4 regions of the Pantoea sp. SGAir0183 genome follow, and region 2 is predicted to be linked to each of the others. Evidence: predicted binding sites of a transcription regulator. Region 2 holds the regulator's gene; each other region holds the start of a gene.
What was found. The regulator PurR, encoded in region 2, represses purine synthesis genes. The targets are predictions, from matches to a motif close to CANGCAAACGTTTGCNTG.

Region 1 (4,211 bases), 740 kb from region 2:
TTTCTTCCAGGCCAGTGAATCGCTGAAGCATTTCAACGTGAAACAGCGTTTGCTCTGAGCGCAGTATTTCAAGATCGGTTTTCGTCGCAAATGCCGTCGCGCGCCCACTGAACAGCGCCAGATCAATTTTCATCTGATGGCTGTCTTGCTCCAGTCGCTCAAAGCGCTTTTCAAAATTTTCCATTGTTTTGCCTCCCGTCCCGCAATGACGGTCGATTACGTTTGGCTTTCCGCGATCCCGTTTTATACAAAGGTTGCCCATTATCAGTCCCTGACAGGCGGATTACATGCATCCGTTAACGTTATTCACGACCTGCTTCGACGTTATTGAAGCAAAGTCCCGCACAATAAACATTACCTGATTGAATAAGAACGCAAAATAAAACCAGCGTGCCGCCTTATTCAGAAGGTGTTGTCGGAGAGTAAGAGGTGAAAGGCGTGAAGAAAAGGCAGTTCATATTCATTTTGGAAGAGAATGCACAACGATTGAAAAAAGCTGAATCAGCATGGTGGTGCATCGACGCGAAATATAACGCTAAAACCGTTACAGCATATTAACTATGCTGTAACGGTGAAGTTAATTATGCACTCAACCAGCCGAGCTTAATGACAAACAGCAGGGAAAGAATAATCAGCGCCGCATTAATTTCTTTCGTCCGTCCACTCAGCAGTTTCACCACGGTCCAGGTGATAAAGCCGAAAGCGATACCGTTTGCAATGGAATACGTTAATGGCATGGTCAGGGCCGTCACCGTAACAGGAGCCGCAGTAGTAATGTCTTTCCAGTCGATCTCGGCCAGGCCTGAGGTCATCAACACAGCCACAAAGAGCAGTGCGGGTGCCGTGGCGTAAACCGGCACGCTGGAAGCCAGGGGTGAAAAGAACAGCGCCAGTAAAAACAGCACCGCCACCACCACAGCCGTTAATCCGGTACGGCCACCGGCGCTGACGCCTGCAGCCGATTCGACATAGCTGGTGGTCGTGGACGTTCCTAGCAGAGAACCAAACAGCGCCGCCGCACTGTCCGCCACAAGCGCGCGCCCCATTTTAGGCACGTTGCCCTCTTCGTCAGCCAGTCCGGCACGTTTGGTCACGCCCAGCAGCGTTCCCGTGTTATCAAACACGTCGACAAACAGGAACGCAAAAATCACGCTAATCAGACCCACGTTAAACGCACCCGCGATATCCAGATGCATAAACGTCGGGGCGATGGACGGCGGGGCAGAAAATACGCCGCCAAACGGCGTCAGGCCAATTCCCATGGAGATAAAGGTAATGATCAGAATGCCAATCAAAACCGCGCCCGTCACACGGCGCGCCTCCAGCACGACGATGATGATAAAACCTAACATCGCCAGCAGTGGTCCAGGCTTGGTCAAATCACCAATTCCTACCAGCGTGGCCGGATTGTCGACGACGATTCCCGCCCCTTCCAGCGCGATAATCGCCAGGAACAGACCAATACCGGCGGCAATCCCCGCACGCAACGGCAACGGAATGCTTTTGATAATCCATTCGCGAATTTTAAAGATTGATAACGCAAAGAAGATAACCGCAGACAGGAATACCGCGCCCAGCGCAATCTGCCAGGTGTAGCCCATGTGCAGCACAACGGTATACGTGAAGAACGCATTCAGGCCCATTCCCGGTGCCAGGGCGATAGGATAGTTGGCAATCAGTCCCATCAACACAGAACCAATTGCCGCCGCCAGACAGGTCGCGACGAAGACCGCACCTTTGTCCATGCCGGTCGCCCCTAAAATACTGGGGTTAACGAACAGGATATAAGCCATTGCCAGAAAGGTCGTGATCCCGGCGATGATTTCGGTGCGAACCGTTGTGTTGTGCGCTTTTAATTTAAATAGTTTTTCTAACATCATTATCTCTCGATGATAGAGACGTCACTCAGGTACGTGCTCTCTTGCCAAAGTTATTATCATGCTGTTTGTGGTAATGCCGACGGCTGGCCCGCGCCGTTGCAGGCCTGCTAAAAACCGGGGTTGCTTTCCTTTGTCATGTGAGCAATTGCTAAGGCTTAAGCAATTGCTGTGCCAGTCCGACACGCAATCGATTACCTGGATAAGCGCAAACGAGCCTTAAGAGAATTCTGAACCGAATCAGGGCGCGATTATGGTGCATTGCCCCCTAAATGCGCAAACGTTTTCCTTTCAATGCCGAAAAGGCAAAAAAAGGGTGCTGACGCACGCTTCAACACTTTGTGAGGCGACGCTGGTCACGTTTCAGCCGCATTAACCTGCAGGCAAAAGGGGAATGTGTAAACTCGAAATTAACTCTTTAGTAACATTGAGGTCACACAATGAAGCCAGCAGTTCTGGTGGTGGATGATGATTCTGCGGTCTGCGATCTGTTGCAGGACGCGCTCAGTGAACATGCTTTACGGGTTTATCGCTGTCATCAGGGTAAAGAGGCGCTGGCGATGGTCAGTGCTCACCCGGACATCGCGCTGGTAATGTTAGATATGATGTTGCCTGATACCAATGGATTGCTGGTGCTCCAGCAGTTGCAGCGTCAACGGCCTGATATCCTCGTAATCATGCTGACCGGCATGGGATCGGAATCGGAGATGGTCGTGGGTCTGGAGATGGGCGCGGACGACTATATTGCTAAACCGTTCAATCCCCGCGTGGTCGTGGCCCGCGCACGCGCCGCCCTCAGACGCAGCGGACGTGCCGCAACCAGTGATGACGCGCAGTCAGGCTGGCGCTTCAATGGCTGGGTGCTTGATGAAGCGCGCTGCCAGTTACTCAATCCTCAACGCGAAACGGTTCCCCTGACGCAGGGGGAATATACTTTGTTACGCGCCATGGTACGGCATGCACGTAAGGTCCTGACACGCGATCAGTTATTAGAACTGACCCACAGCGAGACGATGGATGTCTTTGACCGCACGATCGATGTGCTGATCATGCGGTTACGCCGTAAAATTGAAGCCAATCCGCATCAGCCCGGCCTGATCCGCACTATCCGCGGGCTGGGCTATGTTTTTTCTGCCGATGTGGTCAAACCTGAAGGGCTGGGACTTTCCACACAAACCGCCTGAGCCATCCATTCACGCATGTCGCGCAAGGGGCGAATGCCGTCTGTCGCATTGGCGGCACGCAGATTAAAACAGGCGCAGGTATGGGCCAGTTTCAGCGTCGAGACCATATCCTCGCCTTCATGGCTGGCAAACAACACGCCCGCACAAAACGCATCACCCGCTCCGACGCTGCCCACAATAGCGTCGGGTGCCAGTTGCCAGGCGGGCTGCCAGACACCTTCGCCGTCCGCTTCACGTCCCCATGCGCCCTCGGGCGCATGGACGACAACACGCTGACGCACGCCCTGCTCCGCCAGCCACTGCGCGGCACGGGCAAAAGCGGCAGGCGGCTGAATGCCGCGGCCATCACGTAACAGCACGCCTGACAACGCCTGCGCTTCCAGTTCATTAATCACCAGATAATCCAGCCAGCGTAAGGCGGGCAGCACCTGAGGGCGGTAATCGCCCGCGCGGGAAGCCAGATCCAGGGACGTGAAATAGCCCCGCTGCTGCATGTGTGCCAGCAACCGGGCGCTGCGGGTACCAAATTCGCTGTCCACGCTATCCAGCGTTTCCAGCAGCAGCAAATACCCCAGATGAAAGATGCGCTGTGCGTCATCGACGGCGGCGAAGTGCGTTCTGTCCAGTAAGCTGTTGGCGCCGGGTGAAAAGAAAAAAGTCCGTTGTCCGTCCGGGGTCGTCATCACCTGGGTCATCGCTGTAGGCTTGTCGTCGGTGCGCTGCACTAACCGGTAGTCAATCTGCGCCGCTTTCATCATAGCCAGCAGAAAATCGCCATCGGCGTCATTGCCGAGCAGGCCAATCGCCGCCAGCGGCAGTGTGCACTGCATGCGCGACAGCGTGAGCAGGACATTGAGCGGCGCGCCACCTGCGGCCTTTTCGCTGTGCTGTATTTCGGTCAGCCAGCCCTGTTCCGGCCAGTGGCTGATGCGATGCACATAATCCACCAGCATGACACCTGCGGCCAGAATGCCGCTTCGCGTTGCCATTTACGCCTGGCCTGCGCTGCCGAAAATGTTCATCTGCTGCATAACGGTTTCACAAATCGCCTTTTCCACCGCCATCAGTAACTCTGCGAACTCATCATAACGGGTATTGCGCGAGGCCAGACTGCGTTCCACCGCGTCAAGGGCTGCCTGAGACATGCCGG
Region 2 (4,211 bases):
GGCTTCCCGAAAGCGCGACGGCAAACAGCGCCCCGACACTCAGGCTATAGACGCCGAGCAGCCACGGCAGCAGCGTTGCGCCAGAAAACCGGTTGAGCAGCGCACGGCAGCCAAACCCGCCGATTAAAAAGGCGATGGTTTGGGGAATATAACTGAGCCCGATATCCGCAGGAGACAGACCAATATCAGCCAGGATAAACGGCGAACCCGTCAGCCATGCAAAAAAACTGGCTGAGCAGGCGGAATACATCAGTACGTTACCGCTGTAGGCACGTGCGCGCAGCAGCGTCAGAAACCCAGGCTGCGGAGCAGGGGAACGTTGCTTTTTTTGCGGCGAAGGCAGGCGCAGCGTGACCAGGATGAGCGCCACAGCAATTCCCGTCAGCACCGCAAAAATGGCGCGCCAGTGAAAATGGCCGATCAGCCAGGCGCCCAGTAACGGCGCCAGGGCGGGAGACAGCGCGACGAGCGGCATAATGGTAGCAAAGACTTTATTAGCCTGTGACTGAGGATAGCGATCGACGACCAGCGCCTGCCAGCTGACGGCCGCCGCGCACACGCCGATAGCCTGCACAAAACGCAGTACCAGCATCAGGATCACATTATCTACCCACAACATACCCGCACAGCCCAGAGCAAACAGGGCGAGGCCTGCCAGCAGCACCGGCTTACGCCCCAACCGATCAGATAAGGGGCCCCAGACCAGTTGACCACAGGCAAAACCGGCCAGAAACAGACTCATGCTGGCGCTGATCATCCCGGCTGACGTGCTAAAACTTTGCTGCATAGCGCCGAAGGCGGGCAGGTACATATCGGTTGCCAGAAAGCCCAGCATACTGAGCACGGCAAGATAGGGAATAAAGCCTTTTGAAGCGGACATCGGGTTCTCATCAGTTGCAGAATAAACGCGGGGCAGTGTAAAAGCTGTACTTCACGCTGTGAAACGGTAAAATTTGCCTGTTGCTGTTAAAAATTTTGAAGGCAAATTATGTGGTCTGAATATGCGCTGGAAGTGGTGGATGCGGTCGCACGCGGTGGCAGCTTTAGCGCGGCCGCCCAGGAACTGCACCGTGTGCCTTCTGCCATCAGCTATACCGTTCGCCAGCTGGAAACCTGGCTGGCTGTGCCGCTGTTTGAACGCCAGCACCGGGAGGTGATTCTCACGCCGGCGGGCGAGCATTTCGTGCGGGAAGGGCGCAGCGTTATCAAAAAAATGGATGCCACACGACGTCAGTGTCAACAGCTCGCCAACGGCTGGCGCGGTCAGATTGGTATTGCCGTCGACTGCATCGTCAAACCGCAGCGGACCCGGCAGTTTGTCAGGGATTTTTACCGTCATTTTCCCGACATGGAGTTGCACATCAGCTATGAGGTCTTTAACGGCGTCTGGGATGCGCTGGCAGACGGGCGAGTGGATGTGGCGATAGGTGCGACACAGGCGATTCCGGTGGGGGGGCGTTTCGCCTTTCGCGATATGGGCACCCTGAACTGGCGTTGCGTGGTGGCGCATCAGCATCCTCTGACGCAGGTTGCTACGCTGGATGATGAGGCGTTGCGCTACTGGCCTTCTCTGGTGCTGGAAGATACGTCACGCGCGTTACCGCGTCGTATGACCTGGGCGCTGGATAACCAACGCCGGCTGGTGGTCCCGGACTGGCAAACCGGTCTGGACTGCGTGCGCGCCGGCTTGTGTGTCGCGATGATACCCGGCCATTTAGCGCGGCCCTTACTGGACAGCGGCGAGATGGCAGAGCTGAACTTACCACAGGCGTTTCCGGAAAGTCCCTGCTGCGTCAGCTGGGCGGAAGATCGCGCATCACCGGCGCTGGGGTGGTTACTCCAGTACCTGGGCGATGCGCAAACGCTAAATCAGGAGTGGTTGAGCGAGGATTAACGGCGGTAATCGCGATAAGGACCATAGCCCACCGAGCGTCGCTCAATAAGCGTCGGGTGGACTTCAATCGTCTGCGACTCTTCCCGCTTACTGGTAATGCGATCTAACAACATCTCCAGCGCTTTCTCACCCAACTGGGCTTTAGGTTGATGCACCGTGGTCAGTGCCGGAGTGAAATAGCGCGCATTGCGCACATTGTCGTAACCAATGACGGAGATATCCTGCGGCACGCGCAGGCCCATTTCGTCGGCCGCGCAGATTGCGCCCATCGCCATGATGTCGCCCCCACAGAATACGGCGCTTGGGCGCTGCTTCTGTGACAGAATCTGCTGCATGGCCTGATAGCCAGATTCGGGTTCAAAGTCACCCTGCACAATCCATTCGGCACGTGGCTGAATACCCGCTTCTTCCAGCGCCTTAAGGAAACCGGCATGGCGACCGCCTCCCGTGTTACGCTCCATCTGGCCGGGAATGGCACCAATATCGCGATGACCACGCTCAATCAAATAACGTCCCGCCAGATAACCGCCCTGAAAAGCATTGTCCAGTACGGTATCGGTAAAGTCGGCACGGGATTCGCCCCAGTCCATCACCACCATCGGAATATTGCGGTTCGCTTCCAGCATTTGCAGCAGATCATCCGGATACTCTGAACACATCACCAGAAGCCCGTCAACGCGCTTTTGCGCCATCATCGACAGATAGGCGCGCTGTTTTTGCAGGTCATTATGTGCGTTGCCCAGAATCAGGGTATAGCCTTTATCGAAGCAGTGATTCTCAATGGCTTCGATAATTTCAGCAAAGTAGGGCGCTTCACTGGACGTGGCGAGCAGGCCCAGCGTTTTGGTGTGATTCACCTTCAGGCTACGCGCGACTGCGCTGGGAGAATAATGCAGTTCCCGAATCGCTTCCCACACCGCTTCGCAGGTATTTTCTGCGACAAAGCGCGTTTTATTGATGACGTGTGAGACGGTCGTGGTGGACACGCCCGCACGCTTCGCCACATCTTTAATTGTTGCCATGTAAATCGAACTCCCGGGCCTATCTAAATTATTGATAAGCATATTGTTAAACGTTTGCGTCAGCGGACGGTTATTTCTGCGAAAAACATCGCTTTTCTGTCCGGTATTGAGTCATCAGGGCAGGAAATAACGTCTGAAAAGGGCGCGGACGCAACCGATATTGCGCGCTGTTGCGCAACAAAGGGGGGATTCTAACAAGGCTGTGCGGATAAAACGAGATTTTTACCCACGCGTATGTGAAAATGCTATCACCTTACAAACGTCAGGGTTAAAGGAGAGGGGATGAGTACCGATTTAAAACTGTCATTAATGACGACGGCAGCCGCACTGTTGATGATCATCGCGTTTAGCTTCACCGCTATTCTGCACTAGCCGCATTCGTTTGCAGCGACGCTATACTGGCTGACTGCGCGTCCAGCCTTGCCGGTGATACGTCCTGTCTGTCAGACCGTATCACCGGCAAGTGCGGCATTTTCGCCCGGAACACCCCGCTGCACAATCGGGGCGATATGGGCAATAAAAAAGCCGGGAAGCTGCCTTTCCCGGCTTTTTTGTATGAAGGACGTTTAGCGAACGGTCTTTGGCGTCATAACGCGACGCGCACCAATATAATGGCGCTGCCAGTAATCTTCGCTCAACGCACTGATTTGAATATCTTTACCGGTACGCGGTGACTGAATGAATTTACCGTTGCCCAGGTAAACCCCGACATGATCTGCGGTTCCACGCCCGTTGATGCGGAAGAAAACCAGATCGCCTTTTTCAAGGGATTCGCGGTTGACCGGTGCTGCATCCCGCAGATGGTACATTTCGTTAGCGGTACGGGGGATCTTAAACTTCACGACGTCTTTGTAGGCGTACCATACGAGGCCACTGCAATCAAAACCCGTATGGGGCGATTTGCCTCCCCACTGATAACGCTTGCCAAGTTGCCCCATCAGTTTTGCCATCGCCGTTTCACGCGCTTTCTGGTAACGCTGGCGATGCGCTTTACTCATTTTAATGGTGCCGGTTTCGGTATTGTCTGCCGTTAACGCCTTCGCAGCACGTTGATGACCATACCGTTTTTTGCTGGCGGCATTGGCGGCGACTTTTTTGCTCAGCGTCTTGTGCGAGGCAGTCGTTTTAGCGAGTGTTTTGTGCGTGATGGTGTGAGAGGTCGTTTTGCTGGTTTTCGTGGTCTTACTGACTTTCTGAACAGCGGAGGCGCGACTTTTTTTAGATGAGGCTTTAACCGCGCGTCGTTTGCGCCGATCATCGTCGCGCGCACTTTTTTTCTCTACCTTATGCAAGCT
Region 3 (4,211 bases), 1.6 Mb from region 2:
CGATGTTCAACTGGATATGTTGACCCGCGAAGTCCTGTACAAAGGGCAGCGTGAACAGCTCACCGCCCGGGAATATGCCCTGCTTTATGCTCTGCTCGAGCGGCCCGGTGCCATTCTGTCACGTGAACAGCTGGAAAACCGTATCTACGGCTGGGGCGAAGAAGTCAGCAGCAATGCCGTGGACGTTCTTATCCACGGGATGCGGCGCAAGCTGGATAATGATGTGATTCGCAACGTGCGTGGGCTGGGCTGGCGAGTACCGGCAATATGAAAATCTTTATGCGTTCATTACGAAATAAATTACTCAGTACCCTGCTGTTGATTCATTTACTGATGATTGGCGGTGTCGCCTGGTATTTTTTTAACTGCTACGGCGAAATGGTTGGCGTCATTAAGGACGAACAGCTCGCCAAGCTGGCCGATGCGTGGTCCGTTAACCGTGAAATCCCCCCGTTGATGCCGGTGATTGCGCCTGCGCATAAGATCAAAAGTGCCTTTGTCATTCAACTGTGGGATGCGCAGGGCCGGTTACGATCCAGCTCATGGCCAGAGCTGCATGCGCCCTTACAGCCGGAAAATGGCTACAAAGACGTGCAGATCGGTGACTGCCGCGACTGTGAATGGCGCATTTACACCCGTTCCGGTCAGCCAGGCAGTGAGATTAAAACCATTCAGGTCATGCTGAACCTGAGCTACATGAAAGAGATGATGGTGCGACGGGCGCTGTCGGCGATTATTCCGCTGATTTTGATGATGCCGCTGTCGCTGCTGGTCATCTGGCTGGTCGTGCGCAAGATCACCCGGGATTTGCGCGTTGCCTCGCGAGAAATCGCCGCCCAGGATGCGCACCATCCCCACAGCGTATCGCCGGAACGGCTGCCCGACGAAATTCAGCCCCTGGTTGAGGCCTACAACTCCTTACTGGATAAACTGCGTGCCGCCTGGTCTTCACAACGTCAGTTTATGGAAGATGCCGCTCATGAACTGCGGACGCCAGTCACCGCCGTCACGCTGCAACTGGAAAATCTGCGTCAGCACATTCAACCCGGCGAGGCCAGCCGTCAGTTCGCTCAACTGGAATCAGGTGTGACCCGCACGCGCCATCTGGTCACTCAACTGCTGAATATGTCGCGCTGGGAAGATCAGTCAGTCGTCGCGCACCTCGAAAATATCGATCTGGAAGATGTGCTGAAAGAGAGTATTGAACAGCTCATGGTTGTGGCGGATAAACGCGGTATCGACATTGGCTTTAGCGGCACCACGCACTATCGACTGCAGGCCGGGCGTTCCGAACTTCGCAGCCTGTTTGATAATCTGATTGGCAACGCGATGTTACATACGCCTGAAGGCAGCATGGTCGATGTGCTGCTGCATCGTGTGGCGGGACAAACCGTTGTCGACATCGTTGATAACGGTCCGGGTGTACCGGAATCCTTTCTTGAACGCGCATTCGATCGCTTTGCCCGTTCACCCGACGTTAAAGCGCAGGGCAGCGGTTTAGGTCTGTCTATCGTGCGCAGCATCGCCCAGAAACACCATATCGACGTTGCCCTTGCCAACTGTCGGGACGCACAAGGCCTGCGCTGCGGTTTTCAGGTGCGCGTTACCTTTCCCTGATTCCTGCCGATCGATTCGGAACCCGACAACGTAAACGGTTGCCTGGTTCCGTTCGCCACAACCCTATATTGTGACAATCATCACAATTATGATGAATTGTTATGCAACACATTTTGACAAATGTGATCAAAAGCTATTTTCTATCTCTCTGTTACAGGCACGCTACGCTAACTAAAACAGGCGGCCTGAGTACATTACTGCCCAACCTTTGGGATTGATTTCCAAACAGCACGCAAACGATTGTCTTGCGTATGAAAACCAGTGGTCAAATATAATGAAATTTAAAACGTTAGTTGCAGGTGCCCTGCTGGCAGGCTCCCTGAACGGTGCAGTGCAGGCTGCAGAAAACGATCCCCAGTACCTTTCCGACTGGTGGCATCAGAGCGTCAACGTGGTGGGCAGTTACCACACCCGCTTCGGGCCCCAGTTCAATAACGATGTCTATCTTGAATACGAAGCGTTCGCCAAAAAAGACTGGTTTGATTTTTACGGCTACGTTGACCTGCCAAACTTCTTTGGCGTAGGTAACAACAACGCCAACGGTATTTTCGACCACGGTTCACCGCTGTTCATGGAAATCGAACCGCGTTTCTCTATTGATAAACTGACCGGCACCAGCCTGGCTTTCGGTCCGTTTAAAGAGTGGTATTTTGCCAACAACTATATCTACGATATGGGCCGTAACAGCGCAAACCGCCAGAACACCTGGTACATGGGCCTGGGCACCGACATCGATACGCACAGCGATATCGGTCTGTCACTGAACGTCTATGCCAAGTACCAGTGGGAAAACTACGGTGCTGCAAACGAAGACAGCTGGGACGGCTATCGCTTTAAGGTGAAGTATTTCGTGCCAATCACCACACTGTGGGGTGGTAACCTGGGCTATGTAGGCTTTACCAACTTCGACTGGGGCTCAGACTTGCGTGATAAGACCGGGCCGATCCGTACCAGTAATTCCATCGCCTCCAGTCATATCCTGTCACTGGGCTACGAGCACTGGCACTTCTCTGCTGTGGCGCGTTACTTCCATAACGGCGGTCAGTGGGGAGACGGTCAGGAGTTAGGTTTTGGCAGCAGCGCGTCTGAAATTAAATCAACGGGCTGGGGTTACTATCTGGTGGCTGGCTATAACTTCTGATCAGTTTGTTGCAAGACAGGCACGGTAATTGACGGCGGCCTTCCCCCTGGGAAGGCCGCTGTTGTATGCGCCATCCAACGCCGTTGAACGGCATCACCGACAAATTACTCGTCTGATTTAACAACGTTAATGCGCCACGGAATATTGAATTTATCAATAAACATGGCGAAGCCATCAGACCAGAAAGTTTTTTGCCACGGTGTGGTGACTTTCCCGCCTGCCGACAGCTTTTCAAACCAGGCTTTACCCTGTTCTGCATCCGTGGTCGCCAGACTGACGGCATAGCCTGCGTGCTCTGACGCCGGTGGCTGGTCAGGATTGCCGTCACTCATCATCAGTTCGCCCTGCCCGATACGCAGATGCGCATGCATAATTTTTTCAGGTGGCAACGGGGGTGCAGACTGGTCGCCAATCTGTTCACCCTGCTCCGGCATATCACCAAACGTCATTTTTTGCAGCAGCTGTCCACCTGTTGCCTGCAAATAGAATTCCATCGCCTCTTCACAGCGACCATAGAGAAACAAATAAGGACATACTTGCATTATTACCTCGATACAGGTGAGTAGAAACTTCCTTATAAAGAAGTAATAAGTGTAGACGACAGCGCAGAGAAGAGGATTCATAACGGCGCAAAGAATCTCCTTTCAGAGGATTTACCCAATCGCCTGAGACGTCGCCCCCGTTTTTTTTCAATTAAATCAATGCCTGGTACGCTAATAATGTTTTACGTGTTAATAACCATATTATCTCACAGGCAATAGTCACTTTTATTTACTACTGCAAGGATTATAATTAACCCTTAAATTACAATGCCTTAAAATAAATAATAAATGAACTGTTCAGACAAATGCTGACAACCGCACTTTCCTGCTTTGCACTTCCTCGTTGACTCAACCTATTACTGGACCTGAAAACCATGCCACCGGCGTTAAAGCATGAAATAACCGAAGCGGCAAGCGAAATGTCAACCTGATAATAGTGAATCAGTTGGTTCATTATTTCGCTTATGTTTTATGCACTTAATTCTGTGCTTATTTCGGTGCGTTCCAGCTAAATATTTAGCCCCAGGATGCCGATATATCTTGTCCATAATCCCCCAGTTCAGGACTGTGTTATGTCGTTAAAAAAATCATCACTGTTGGTGTTGTCTTTTCTGTTAATTCTTTTTCTTATCAGTATTTCCGTCAGCATCTGGTTACTGGCCCGCAGCAACGCGTCACTTAATGCCGTGAATAAAGAAATTCGTGTGGTGCTGTCGGTGATTGACCCCATCAACCACAGTCGTACCTTACGCGTCCGTCTGATGGAGTACATGAAAGAGACGGAGAATGGTGGCCCGCAGGGCGCCGCTTCACTGGACAGCGTAAAAAGCGTTGCCGCTAAAGCCGATGCCGCTTTCCAGGCTTATCTGAACGCGCCACGTATTCCGGGAGAAGAAGCGGAAGCAGAACGC
Region 4 (4,211 bases), 2.1 Mb from region 2:
CACCAAAGACTGACCGTTTCCAGCCCCCAAAACTGTGGAAGGCCATCGGCACCGGCACCGGCACATTGACGCCGACCATTCCGGCCTCAACATCCTGCACAAACTCCCGCGCGGTATGGCCATTGCTGGTAAAGATGGCGCTGCCGTTACCAAATTCGTGGCTGTTAACCAGCTTCAGGGCACTGTCGTAATCCGGCGCGCGCATAATGCTCAGCACCGGACCAAAAATTTCCTCACGCCAGATGGTCATCTCGGCGGTAACGTTATCGAACAGCGTACCGCCGACGTAGTAGCCCTCTTCGAAACCGGCGACTTTGTGGTTGCGGCCATCAACGACCAGCTTCGCCCCTTCCTGCTCGCCCAGATCGATATAGCCCAGCACCTTTTTCTGGTGTGCCGCAGAAACCACAGGCCCCATTTCATTTTCATCGCTGCCTTGCTGGATTCCCGGCCCAACCCGTAATGCGTTGATCAGCGGTGTCAGGCGCGAAATGAGCTTATCGGCGGTATCGTTGCCCACTGCAACGACAACCGGCAGCGCCATGCAACGCTCGCCCGCCGAGCCAAACGCACCGCCCATAATCGCGTTTACCGTGGCGTCCAAATCGGCGTCTGGCATAACGATGGCGTGATTTTTTGCCGCGCCAAAAGCCTGAACGCGCTTACCGTGCGCACTGGCCGTTTTGTAAATATGCTCGGCCACACCGGATGAGCCAACGAAGCTGACGGCGGCAATACGCGGATCTTTATAAAGCTGTTCTGCATTGTCATTGGAACTGTGCACGACATTAAACACGCCATCCGGCAGGCCCGCCTCCTTCAACAGCTCGGCCATGCGCACCGACGCTGACGGATCCAGCGCAGGCGGCTTGAGAATAAAGGTGTTACCGCAGGCCAACGCAATCGGGAACATCCACAACGGCACCATTGCCGGAAAGTTGAAGGGCGTAATCCCTGCCACGACGCCCACCGGCTGCATCAGCGAGTAACTGTCTACGCCACCGCCTACATTCGGGGAATACTCGCCTTTAAGCAGGTGCGGAATACCACAGGCAAATTCGATGACTTCGATACCGCGCGTCAGCTCACCCAGCGCATCTGACCAGACTTTGCCATGCTCAGACACAATCAGCGCCGCCAGTTCATCGCGGTGCTGCTCCATCAGAGCTTTAAAATTGAACATGATGCGTGCGCGGCGCAGCGGGGAGGTTTTTGACCAGGCAGGAAAGGCCGCATGTGCCACATCAATCGCCTGAGCCACTTCATCTGCGCTGCTTTGCGTGAGCTCACGGATAACCTTGCCGGTTGCCGGATCGAACACAGGAATGGTTTCGTTGCTGGCGCTGAATGTGGTTTGACCGCCAATAAAGTTTCCTACGATAGTCATGATGTTGCCTCTTTGGTATGTACGGTTCCAGCGGGCAGAGCACAGAAGTGGCATGCTGGCTGGGCAGGAAAAGCCAAAAGCATGCTGGAAAACTATTACAATGGAATAAATTTTTCAAATAGATATTTTTGGAAAATTACTTTTTAGCGGCACAGATCGCATTTCTCTTTTCATAAAGGATTGACGTCTTCGCGGCGGCCATTCTGGCTCGTCATCGCTGACGGTGTAATCGGGGTCCCATGACATTGTCGCTTCAGGGCGGTTTAACGCCTTTGCGGGATGAAAGGTTTTCGGCCTGACGGCATTAAGCAGCCCGGATATGTTTCATCAATTTTAAATATGAAATATACATTTTCTTTTTGCTGAGAGTCGGCCAGAAAAATGGCTGCTGGCCATGAGGACAGTTGTCTGGTGAAAAAACATCACTACGCACTAACACAGTGCAAAAAAGGGCGTTAATCGTCATTTTATGAACCAATAATTTCTTCACTGCCCCATCAGGAATCATGTGTTTCACTTTTCCCGGGCGAGCGACGCGCTTCATCACAACATTATCGCTATGATTTTAAAGGCATTGATAGCAGTGAAACGTTTATCAGATAAACCTGGCCTGCTTTATGCAACATCCGGTGACTTCCCCGCACTGAGATGAGATAACCGTGTCTGACGAAAAAAACAGTGGCTTACTGTACGGCCTTGATCAGCGAATTCCGCCTGTGCAGGCTTTTTTTAGCGCATCGCAGCATGTACTGGCAGGTCTGGTCGGGATTATCACGCCGCCTTTGCTGATTGGCACCGCGCTTGGTCTGGAAGCCTGGCTTCCGTATTTAATTAGTATGTCGCTCCTTGCTTCGGGCATCGGCACCTTTCTGCAGTCAAATCGCGTGTGGGGCGTGGGCGCGGGCATGATATGCATGCAGGGCACCAGCTTTGCTTTTCTCGGCGTCGCCATTTCAGGTGGCCTGTGGGTCAAAGCCCAGGGCGGCAGCCCTGAGGACATTATGGCGATGCTGTTTGGCGTCAACGCCGTGGCCGCGCTGGTTCCGGTTATCGTCAGCCGCTTTATTGATACCTTAAAACGGGTCTTTACGCCGGTCGTGACGGGAAGCGTGATTGCGTTAATCGGTATCAGCCTGATTAAGGTCAGCGTGATTAACTGGTGCGGCGGTCAGAATGCACAGGATTTTGCCAGCCTTAGCAACCTCGCCCTGGGGGCGTTGACGCTTGGCGTGATCGTGCTGCTGAGCTGTTCGGGGAACCGCTGGCTGCGTCTGTCATCCATCGTGGTCGGCATTCTCACCGGCTGCATCGCGGCGGCACTGAGCGGCAAATTTCAGGTGCATGGTTTGGGGGACAGCCTGTTTCGCCTGCCCGCGCTGTTTCCGTTTGGCTTTCACTTCAACAGCAGCCTTTTTGTGCCTGTGGTGCTGGTTTCACTGGTCTGCATCATTGAGGCGGTAGGCGATCTTACCGCAAACCACCTGATCTCCGGTAAGTCGATTACGGATAAAGCGTTCAGTGCGCGCCTGAAAGGCGGCATTCTGGCTGACGGACTGAGTTGTATGATTGCCGCCATGGTGAGTGCCTTTCCAAATACCACCTTTGCGCAAAACAACGGCGTCATACAGATGACCGGTGTGGCAAGCCGTTTTGTTGGCCGCTATATCGGTGTGATGCTGATTTTACTGGCTCTGTTTCCGCCGTTTAGCGAAGCGTTGCGTCAGATTCCCACGCCCGTCCTGGGTGGCGCGACCATGGTGATGTTTGGCTGCGTGGTAACGGCCGGCATTCGTATTCTCAGCCAGACCGCGCTGACGCGCAGAGAGATGCTGATTGTCGGCCTGGCCTTCAGCTTCGGCTTAGGGATTGAGTCCGTGCCTGCTGCCCTTTCCCATCTGCCGCCCCTGTTTGCGAACCTGTTTGGTTCAGCCGCCACCAGCGGCGGGATTGTTGCCATCGTGCTGAATATTCTGATTCCCGGCGGGCAGGAGCCGGTGCCACAGGACGCCACGAAAGAGGAATCTGCGCCCTCAGTGTAAGGCGGCGGCAGGCGGCCGCCTGCGTCGTTTCATTGCGGCGGCATCGCTGTTGACAGCATATCGCCGTGACAGTCGCCATTGTCCGCCGCGCCATCAGGACGCTTAACACCCTTTCGCGTCCTGTTTCCCTCACCGTCTCGCCTCGCTTACCCTTTTCCTCAACGAATCCGCTTCTGATTTTTCCTTCAACTACACTTCAATCAGTTATTTATGCGTAGAGAGAACGAATGAACGGGTTGCAGCAGGAAAGAATTGGACAAAATATCTTAATCAAACTGGCGATGTTAGTGATTATCCTTGCCGGGATAAGAGCCGCTTCCGATATTCTGGTGCCGTTACTCTTGGCGGCGTTTTTTGCCATTGTGTTGAATCCCTTAGTCACGATACTGATGCGGCGCGGACTGCGGCGCGGGATGGCGATTACGCTGGTGATCACGGTCATTTTTGTTGTGATTTTGCTGCTGGGGGCCGTACTGGCCAGCTCCATAAGTGAGTTTTACGATCTCTATCCTCAACTGCGCACCATCATGGAAAAGAAAATGCTGGTCGTTCAGCATCTGGCGGCCAGCATTCATCTGAATGTCTCTACCGATGCGCTGGTTCAGCGCTTCGATCCCAACACATTGATGAATCTGGCCAGCGTGGCGCTGAGTGGTTTTTCCGGCGCAATGACCAATACTGTCCTGTTGATCCTTACCGTCGTCTTTATGCTGTTTGAAGTGCACCACCTGCCTTACAAAATGCGCAACTCGTTTGTGAACCCCAAAATTCGTATTGCGGGTTTA

Region 1: a site for PurR is predicted at 2,151-2,168, ahead of C1N59_RS08020 (NCS2 family permease). Genes of this name have one in related genera too.
Region 3: a site for PurR is predicted at 1,645-1,662, ahead of C1N59_RS19140 (nucleoside-specific channel-forming protein Tsx). Genes of this name have one in related genera too.
Region 4: a site for PurR is predicted at 1,969-1,986, ahead of C1N59_RS01435 (nucleobase:cation symporter-2 family protein). Genes of this name have one in related genera too.

The regions. Positions count from the first base shown of each region.
Region 1 is NZ_CP028053.1:1,714,884-1,719,094, reverse strand. Features, by position in the region: gene C1N59_RS08025 (hypothetical protein) at 1-184, opposite strand, end outside; gene C1N59_RS08020 (NCS2 family permease) at 582-1,880, opposite strand; gene C1N59_RS08015 (response regulator) at 2,318-3,061, shown strand; gene C1N59_RS08010 (carbohydrate kinase family protein) at 2,998-4,050, opposite strand; gene C1N59_RS08005 (ketose 1,6-bisphosphate aldolase) at 4,051-4,211, opposite strand, start outside.
Region 2 is NZ_CP028053.1:2,455,828-2,460,038, reverse strand. Features, by position in the region: gene punC (purine nucleoside transporter PunC) at 1-880, opposite strand, end outside; gene punR (DNA-binding transcriptional activator PunR) at 989-1,894, shown strand; gene purR (HTH-type transcriptional repressor PurR) at 1,891-2,916, opposite strand; gene C1N59_RS11420 (cytochrome bd-I oxidase subunit CydH) at 3,199-3,288, shown strand; gene C1N59_RS11415 (C40 family peptidase) at 3,483-4,211, opposite strand, start outside.
Region 3 is NZ_CP028053.1:4,102,392-4,106,602, forward strand. Features, by position in the region: gene C1N59_RS19130 (response regulator) at 1-271, shown strand, start outside; gene C1N59_RS19135 (sensor histidine kinase) at 268-1,617, shown strand; gene C1N59_RS19140 (nucleoside-specific channel-forming protein Tsx) at 1,892-2,758, shown strand; gene yjdN (VOC family metalloprotein YjdN) at 2,863-3,300, opposite strand; gene C1N59_RS19150 (methyl-accepting chemotaxis protein) at 3,873-4,211, shown strand, end outside.
Region 4 is NZ_CP028053.1:310,464-314,674, reverse strand. Features, by position in the region: gene C1N59_RS01445 (CoA-acylating methylmalonate-semialdehyde dehydrogenase) at 1-1,387, opposite strand, end outside; gene C1N59_RS01440 (hypothetical protein) at 1,692-1,934, opposite strand; gene C1N59_RS01435 (nucleobase:cation symporter-2 family protein) at 2,047-3,426, shown strand; gene C1N59_RS01430 (AI-2E family transporter) at 3,654-4,211, shown strand, end outside.